DNA from 2 places in the Neobacillus oceani genome. Region 2 is predicted to be linked to the other one. Evidence: predicted binding sites of a transcription regulator. Region 2 holds the regulator's gene; the other holds the start of a gene.
The links. The regulator LexA, encoded in region 2, represses DNA repair genes until DNA is damaged. The targets are predictions, from matches to a motif close to CGAACATATGTTCG.

Region 1 (4,473 bases), 1.6 Mb from region 2:
GCATTATTTTTACAGATTTTAACGAAATAATGGCACTAAACAAATTTGATATGGAATTGAAAACGTTATTTTATCCACAAATGATGTTTATTGAGACTGCGTTAAAAAACTATATGCTTGAAGTTATTGTTAAGCATGCCAGAACAGATTCCTTTGATCAAGTTTATGAAAACCACCTAACGTATTACAAAACTCACCATATTGGCTCGGATGATTATAAAAAGGCCCTTCAAAATCGCTTAAAATTGCGAAATCAGTTTTATAGTGTCCTATCACGTGACTATTTACTCGGGAAGCCCATTGTACAACATTTTTATCATAAAGACGAATATGTACCTATTTGGGCCATCTTTGAAGTAATATCATTAGGTGAATTCGGCAACTTTATTGCTTGTTCGAATATAAATATGAAAAGAGATATTTCAAATCTTTTGAAAATAAATATTGCTTTTGATACCGACGGAAGAATGACCGAAATCATCACGTTTCTTTTGAAAGATTTAAGAAATGCACTCGCACATAATGAGGCTATTTTTGACACTCGCTTCAAAAGGAGTAGAATAAATGGTACCTTGTGCAGGTTAATTAATAATGAAACATCTATACCTAACATAACCTTTGAGACTATTGTGGATTACTTAATTCTTACGGTATACTTACTTAAGAACTTAGGTGTAACAAAAACAGAACTACACCAACTGGTAAGAAAGTTTGAAAATATCATCAATGACTTTAGAGCGGAAATACCTTTTACCGTTTATAGTCGAATATTGTATACTAATACAGTAACCAAACTAAATTTGTTGAAAAATTTTATATAAAATGTTTGAATCTTATCGTGATAAAGGGTATATTATAAGTAGTGAATAGCGGTGAATGTCTTCGGACTACACCTTGGGGAATTGGATGCGTCCAATTCCCCTTTTACTTTTTTTAGACTCTTGTTATGGCAAGAAATTTTCATTAAGCAAGCCTGGCCGGAATAGAAGATGCCCTTGTATAAAACAAAAGATTACCTCTAAGCTAACAGGTCAAACACCACAAGGACAGTACCAAAAGAACCGTCCCTGTGGTATATAAAAATAACTACCCGGGGATGGTTATTCTGTTTTTCATTCTATATAATTAAGGCAGCAAAGTTTTTTATTTGGTCCGATATATTAATATCGGATCTTTTTTATCTGATTGACCAGCCATTTTGAACCAAATAATTTAAGGGCAGAGCGGGATCTTCCCGGTCATCTTTAACCGTAATTGAATTTCTCCCTCCACCTTTAGATTGCTGGTAATGTATATAGAAATTTATCATACCAGAAGGAACGGTCACTTTTTTAGACATCCAGTGAATCAATTCCTCTTGGCTAATAAGCATTCCCTCAATTCCGTCTTCAAATTCTGTAACATACCGTGTGTTCTTATCTGCTTTCACCAAAAAGGCGTAGTAGTCATAGGTCGAAAACAAATCTTTGGTTCCTTTGCTCCATGCAGATACACGATAGGGATCATATTCGTGGCTTTTCCTGAATGATTCATAATCCCTCGATGAACTAATGTATACTTTAAATTTCCGGCCGCCATGCTCACAAGTTAATACATTATGCTTCAGACTAATAAAACGAATATTTTTGTTGTCTAGGCTTAATTTTTTCTTCGCAAAGTCCACCATTTCTTCCCGAGTAAATGTACGTTCTTTCTTCTTTCCCTGTACTACAGCTGCCATATGCCCCAATTCCCCCTCATCCTCGACTTCCTCTTCTTCCTTAGTCAAAGTTAGACCACTAAGCAAGTTCTTTTCACTTAGCCACTCATAAACCCGAAAAATCTCCTGCTTTGATGCACCTGTCACGAATTCCACTTCCCCAAGATTGCCCTTTGTTAAGATGAAGCATCTGGCGATGATCCCGTTCCCCGTGTCTTTTAGAGCCGGAATTTCTTTTAACCAATCCTGCCATATTCGATAACGCTCAAAACTAATCAAATACTTATCATCCTTCCACATAGTATAAATTACTCTTTAATTATAAAATATACACATAAATTACACAAGTTATTTGAGAGCAATTTTTAAGTAATTTTTAAGTAATTAAAAAGCAATTTTGATTTTAGTGATTTTCATTTAGGAAAACCCGACGATAGATGGAACACACGTTCGTTTTAATGACTAAATAACTAACTAAGCTCGGAGGTAATTTTATGAAGGATAGAGGCTTTATTAAGTGACAGGGTTTTTTTCATGCCCGAACACAAGGCTATGTTAAAACATGTTGAAATGGATGATATGAAAATGGAGAAACCAATACTGGACGAAGGGCAGCTACAGGAGTTTAATAATTGCTTATTCAAAGCATTCAAGATAAATTGGAAATTAGACTAACATTATGGCTAGACGGATTTATTGAAGAAGTTGGACCAAAAGTGGTATTTAATATTGATCCGTATTAAAGGCAGCTTTATGTAAGGGATAAAAATGGCAAATAGGTTGTTAGGATTGAGATAGGCCGGAAACATAAGCTTGATTATGTGAAGCTGTAACTGAAGGCACCTTAAGGTAGGAAGATTTAGTGGAATTAAAGCAGGCACTAGATGCGAAAGTTGAATCAATTCTGATTAAACAAGCCCAACTAAATGAAGACCTGACAGAGTGCGAAAATAAAATCATATAGCCGCCCTTAAAGAAAAGCTTAGTGACCTGCTTAACCTTAAGGATTTGACACCTCAAATCCTGAATTCATTGGTGGAGAAAGTAACCTGCCAGTCAGAGGGAAACATTCACATCAAATACAGCTTTGAAGCGCATTGCTAGATACATGAGAAGAGGCAACTTCCCTTAACGGTTAGTTGCCTTTTGAGTTAATTGAACAAAGAAAGGATAACGATGACTTTAAATCGGACAAACGTATTTTCCATTCCAATTCAAAAACAAGGAACTTCCGCCTCCCCGATAGCCTCTATGAACAATTCACCCAAACAGGCGAGCAGAAAATTCCACACCTACAAATCCAGCATATCGTTGCACAGTGCCTACTCAATTTTGTTGACCAATATCATCTTACCGACGAATAAAGTTAATAAAGGGCAACTCCTGAAATTTAGCGGAGTTGCCCTTTATATTCGTCATAAGTCTTTCACAACTTCCTCGTCCAAAATGACCTTTCTTTTCTCCCAATCTGGCATGAGCGAGAACAGCATATCATAAAATTCTCCACTGTGGTCATTGTGCCTGAAATGAATCATTTCGTGCAATACTACATAGTCAATGCAGTATTTCGGTGCCTTTATCAAATCAACATTGAGGAGAATTGTATTGGAATCTACTAATGCAGACCCCCAACGTGCCTTCATAACCCTTATATCAATAGAGGGCTTTTCTATCTTGTGTTTTTGCATTGATGGGTACAACTTATCCAGGGATTTCTGAAAAGCCTTCCGAGCCTTCTCCCGATACCAGTCATCCATCAGTTTTGCTTTACGGCTAAGGTTATTTTTATCCTTTACGTACAGATGGATAAACCCTCGATAATACTTTACTATCTCCTCATTTTCGGTTTCAAAGACACGTAAACGATACTGCTTTCCGAGGTATTTAAAAGACTCACCACTCACATATTCTCGTTCACTTTGTCCATAAGGTTGCACGGCTTCAAAATTCTTAACATGTTTTGAGATCCATGCCCCTTTCCCTTTCACGAAGTCACAAATAAAACTTAACGGAACCTTTTCATTCGCCGACACAACGACTGACATGTCAGGCTTTATATTGAGGTTCACATTTTTTACATTCTTTCTTTCCAGATTGAATTCTATTAAATTGTTGCCATACTGGATTTGATGTTTTTCCATGTTGTTCACTACCTTTTTCAATATCGACGGAGGGCAACAGTTTTAATTTGTTCGATAATCAGGTCTATTTGATCATAATTCAGCTTTACATGGTATTCTTCCATAAAGTCGTATATCAAATCGTCTAATTCTTGGGCTATGCGATTATGAACCTCAATGTTATCCTGCCAATCCACTTTACTATGTCTCTGAATGACCTGATCCATTTTCACAGCTAATCCCGCTATATCTTCCTCTCCAACTTCCATCGGTTGAAGAATGTCCTTGTTTACACCGTAAAGGGCTTGGGCATTATGATTGTCCCTGATAACCACGGGATAGTCATTTGATGTCTCACCTTTGCGGTAGTCATTCATAATATCCTTCATCTTATTAAGATACTCTGCCTCGGATATACGCTTTTCTTTGTAGGCTTGAATGGCTTCTCTAATACGTTCCGAAAAACGCTTATAATGGGCGGGATTTTCATCCCATTTTGTGTTAATGCTTTTGGTTAGCCGTGTCCGTATGGCGTCTGCCTTCGCCCTTTTTGTATCTAACCTCTCCAATTCTTCCTCGAATGCTTTTTCATTCAAAATGTCGACAGGATTGGTTATACGGATGACCTCTTCTGCAGAAATGTAGTTATCCATT
Region 2 (4,473 bases):
GGGAGTTGTTCCTCGTCAACAAGGAGAAAAGGCAGCGCGAATCCGAAAAGGAAAAGAAGCCGAAAAAGGAATTGACGGAAGTTGAATTAAGGAAATTGCTTCGCAATGAATTGCTCCATGCCGGGCGGTTCAACCGTTCGACCTTAAGGCAAGGCGATATGTCCCGATTTTTCAATTAATCCGTTGCTATTATAAAGGAGGAAACAACTTGGCAAGGTACACACGTGAAGACATCGAAAAAATGGCAAAAGAGGAGAACGTAAAGTTTGTCCGTCTGCAGTTCACGGACATTCTCGGGACAATCAAAAACGTGGAAATCCCAATTTCCCAGCTTGGAAAGGCGCTTGACAATAAAATGATGTTCGACGGATCCTCCATTGAAGGCTTTGTCCGGATTGAGGAATCCGATATGTATCTTTTCCCTGATCCTGATACATGGGTCATTTTCCCGTGGACAGCCGAGAAAGGGAAAGTTGCGCGCCTCATTTGCGACATCCATAACGCGGATGGAACGCCATTTGGCGGCGACCCACGCAATAATTTGAAACGAATTCTTAAAGAAATGGAAGAGCTTGGCTTTACAACCTTCAACATTGGGCCGGAACCGGAATTTTTCCTATTCAAGCTTGATCAGAATGGCGAACCCACTCTTGAACTGAATGACAGCGGAGGCTATTTTGACCTCGCCCCAACCGATCTTGGCGAAAACTGCCGCCGCGATATCGTACTTGAGCTTGAAGAAATGGGCTTTGAAATCGAAGCCTCCCACCATGAAACGGCGGCGGGCCAGCACGAAATCGACTTTAAATATGCGGATGCCATCACTGCGTGCGACAATATCCAAACGTTTAAGCTTGTTGTAAAAACAATCGCCAGGAAGCATGGTTTGCATGCTACGTTCATGCCAAAGCCATTGTTCGGCGTGAGCGGTTCCGGCATGCACTGCAACCTGTCCCTGTTCAAAGGTAATGAGAACGTGTTTTATGAAAAAGGGAGCAAATTGGACCTGAGTGAGAATGCATACCATTTCATCGCCGGCATCCTTAAACACTCAACAAACTTCACTGCCGTCACAAACCCGACTGTCAACTCTTATAAGCGTCTGGTTCCTGGCTATGAAGCGCCATGCTATGTTGCTTGGTCCGCGAAAAACAGGTCACCGCTCATCCGTATCCCTGCTTCACGCGGAATGAGCACGCGTGTTGAGGTGCGCAGCGTCGACCCTGCAGCCAATCCGTATTTGGCTATGGCTGTCCTATTGAAGGCTGGCTTAGACGGTATCAAAAACAAGTTGACACCGCCAGCAGCAGTTGACCGTAACATTTATGTGATGTCGAAGGAAGAGCGCATCGAAGAAGGAATTGCCGACCTGCCGGCTACACTTGCACAAGCGCTTGATATGATGAAAACAGACGATGTCATCCTGTCCGCGCTTGGCGAGCATATCGTTGAGCACTTCCTCGAAGCGAAGGAAATCGAATGGGATATGTTTAGAACCCAGGTACACCCTTGGGAACGCGAACAGTATATGAGTATGTACTAATAGAATTTAAAAAAGCAGTTCACTTTTGTAAAAGTGGACTGCTTTTTTTCATAGGATTTGTGTTTGGTATGGAATTGAGATACGTGTAAATGTGAAAAAACATTAAAATATGACAATTTTGTGACTTTTGTTTATGACTTTATATTCCAGGATGGTATATAATAAAAGAGAGACAACAAAAATAGCCGCCAAGGGGGTTAGCGGCTACTTTGGAATATATACAGGATTTTTCAATGCGGGTAATCCGGCTCAGCTGGCAGCCAGTTAAGCAAGTGCCAGCTGATCTGATGTAGTTCTTTATCTGCGCTGTCTCAGAGATGCATTTTCCTGGTGTCTCTGGGGTGCGATGGTGCACATTATGTCTCATGTTGCCATTCATTGATGTTACTAAGCTGTGTTGTTTTGTATCATGGTGCAATTCTTAGGTGTTTCTAGGCTGTGATGCTGTGTTTCTGGATGCGAATCATAGCTATTTCTAAGATGACCATTCTGTATCTTTGTGCAAATCGTAGATGTTTCTAAGTTGTAAGGTTTTGTATCTTGGTGCCAATCTTAGGTGCTTCTAGGCTGTGATGCTGTGTATCTGGATGCAAATCATAGCTGTTTCTAAGATGACCATTCTGTATCTGGATGCAAATCATAGATGAATCTAGTTGGAACCCCTGTCAATGACGATGCGATTCGTTTCCACTGATGCGTCTAGGCTGTTCGATCTCGTTGTGTTCTGGCTGTTCAATGCGATGTTTGACTAAGCAATCTTATGATGGCTTGTTTTTGAATCGATTGCTGTTGAAGTTTTTCTGTACTTTTAAAATAACAGATTCAAGGTTAAAAATGTTGGTATGTTGTTTATGTTCACAAAGCTGTAAAAACAAAGTGACAAACTTTTGAATTTCCGAACTTTGAGGGGGTATCAGCATGATCAGAATGGCAGTTGCAGGTGCGGCTGGGTTCGTATTGGTTTTTATTGAATCCTATCTTGTGATGATTTTAAAGGGGTATAAAACAATCGAGTTTGGGGGCATAAGCCCATTCATCGGAGTTTGGGCAATGAATTTCTTCCTGGTTTTCTCAATCCTTACCCACGCGAAGCTTTGGTATGACGAGCGGGCACAGCAAAGGGAAGAAGCCCAGACGGAACAATAAATATATAGAAGCAAAGAAAAACAGGCTATCCGCAATAGCCTGTTTTTTAATGGATGCTCCGGTATACGCCGATAACTTTTCCCAAAATGGATACTTCCCTAAGGATGATAGGCTCCATGGTTGGGTTTTCCGGCTGGAGGCGGATATAGTCTTTTTCTTTGTAAAATCTTTTACACGTAGCTTCGTCCTCTTCTGTCATTGCGACAACGATATCTCCGTTATTTGCTGTCTTCTGTTGCTTTACAATGACATAGTCCCCATCAAGGATACCAGCCTCAATCATACTTTCCCCCATAATTTCAAGCATGAAAACCTGCTCGTCTGAAGGGACCATCGTTTCCGGAAGGGGGAAATACTCCTCGACATTTTCAACAGCGGTGATTGGCTGTCCGGCAGTAACACGCCCAACGACTGGAACATTGACGACCCTGACTTTCGGGATGTATGCTTCATCGGCTTCAAGAATTTCAATTGCCCTTGGCTTTGTCGGGTCCCTTCTAATAAGGCCCTTCATTTCCAGCCGTTCCAGGTGGCCGTGTACGGTCGAGCTTGAGGCGAGCCCCACTGCTTCACCGATTTCACGGACGGACGGCGGATAACCCTTTCTTTTTACTTCACTTTTAATATAATCAAGGATCTCCTGCTGCCTCTTCGATATTTTAGCCATAAATGGAAACACCTCTTCTGGTATTGTTACCTAATTATAGCATGGGTTGTACAAAGATACAAACATAAGTTCGAGTTTTTTCATTGACATCAAACAGACGTTCGGATTATAATCAAATCAAATAAACCGAACATACATTCTTAAGGGGTGCGTCCAATGAAGAAATTTTTGATAAATAACTCTTATGTCGTACTATTGATTTTTGTCAGCAGCCTATGTGCAGGAGCGGTATCGTACTTTAGCAAACCTGCAACTGAAGATACATACATGACCATTACAGTGAAAGAAGGGGATTCCATTTGGGCGGTTGCGGAAGAGCTTGCCGAACGCCATTCGATGGACCGGTCTGATATTATAAACTGGGTAAAGAAAAACAATGAACTCGCGAGCGACACGATTTATCCAGGGGACAAAATCATTGTCCCTATTAAAAAGCTCACCATTAGCGAGGGACAGCAGCTAGCAAGTGTTGGAAAGGGTGAGTAAATATGGGGAACAAGGGCGTCCGGGCAGCGATATATTGCCGAGTCAGCACAGAAAAGGAAGCCCAGGAAACGTCCCTTGCAAGGCAGGAGGAGGAACTTCTTGCTCTTGCGAAAAGGCACGGGTTTGAAAAGGCAGCGGTCTACAGGGAGCAGGCAAGCGGATATTCCCTTGAAAGGGAGGGGCTCCTAGAACTGCTTAACCTCATAAAGGATGGGGAAATTGATGCCGTTCTTATTCAGGATGAAACAAGGCTTGGCAGGGGAAATGCCAAAATAGCCATCCTTCATGTATTATCAAAAAATGGCATCAAGCTATACAGTGTGGCGCATGACGGTGAACTCCAGCTGTCTGAATCCGACTCGATGATTCTTAATATTGTCGCGATGGTCGAGGAATATCAGCGTAAATTGCACAATATCAAGATAAAGCGTGGAATGAAAAGGGCCATTGAAAAAGGCTATAAGCCCCAGAAAAACCTGAAAAACCTGGATGAGAGCCCTGGCCGTGAACGGATCGAAGTCCCAGTAAATGAAATTATCAGGCTGAAAGACAATGGCCTCACCTTTGCGGAAATCGCCGCGACCCTTAGAGGGTTCGGTTACGATGTATCCAAAGCGACGGTGCACCGACG

Region 1: a site for LexA is predicted at 2,139-2,152, ahead of V1499_RS01865 (YolD-like family protein). Genes of this name have one in related genera too.

Annotation. Positions count from the first base shown of each region.
Region 1 covers NZ_CP143543.1:346,032-350,504, reverse strand. The annotation lists gene V1499_RS01875 (Abi family protein) at 1-821, shown strand, start outside; gene V1499_RS01870 (hypothetical protein) at 1,178-1,978, opposite strand; gene V1499_RS01865 (YolD-like family protein) at 2,234-2,374, shown strand; gene V1499_RS01860 (M48 family metallopeptidase) at 3,115-3,840, opposite strand; gene V1499_RS01855 (type I restriction endonuclease subunit R) at 3,858-4,473, opposite strand, start outside.
Region 2 covers NZ_CP143543.1:1,972,362-1,976,834, forward strand. The annotation lists gene V1499_RS09775 (MerR family transcriptional regulator) at 1-179, shown strand, start outside; gene glnA (type I glutamate--ammonia ligase) at 209-1,543, shown strand; gene V1499_RS09785 (hypothetical protein) at 2,462-2,689, shown strand; gene lexA (transcriptional repressor LexA) at 2,736-3,356, opposite strand; gene V1499_RS09795 (LysM peptidoglycan-binding domain-containing protein) at 3,513-3,842, shown strand; gene V1499_RS09800 (recombinase family protein) at 3,845-4,473, shown strand, end outside.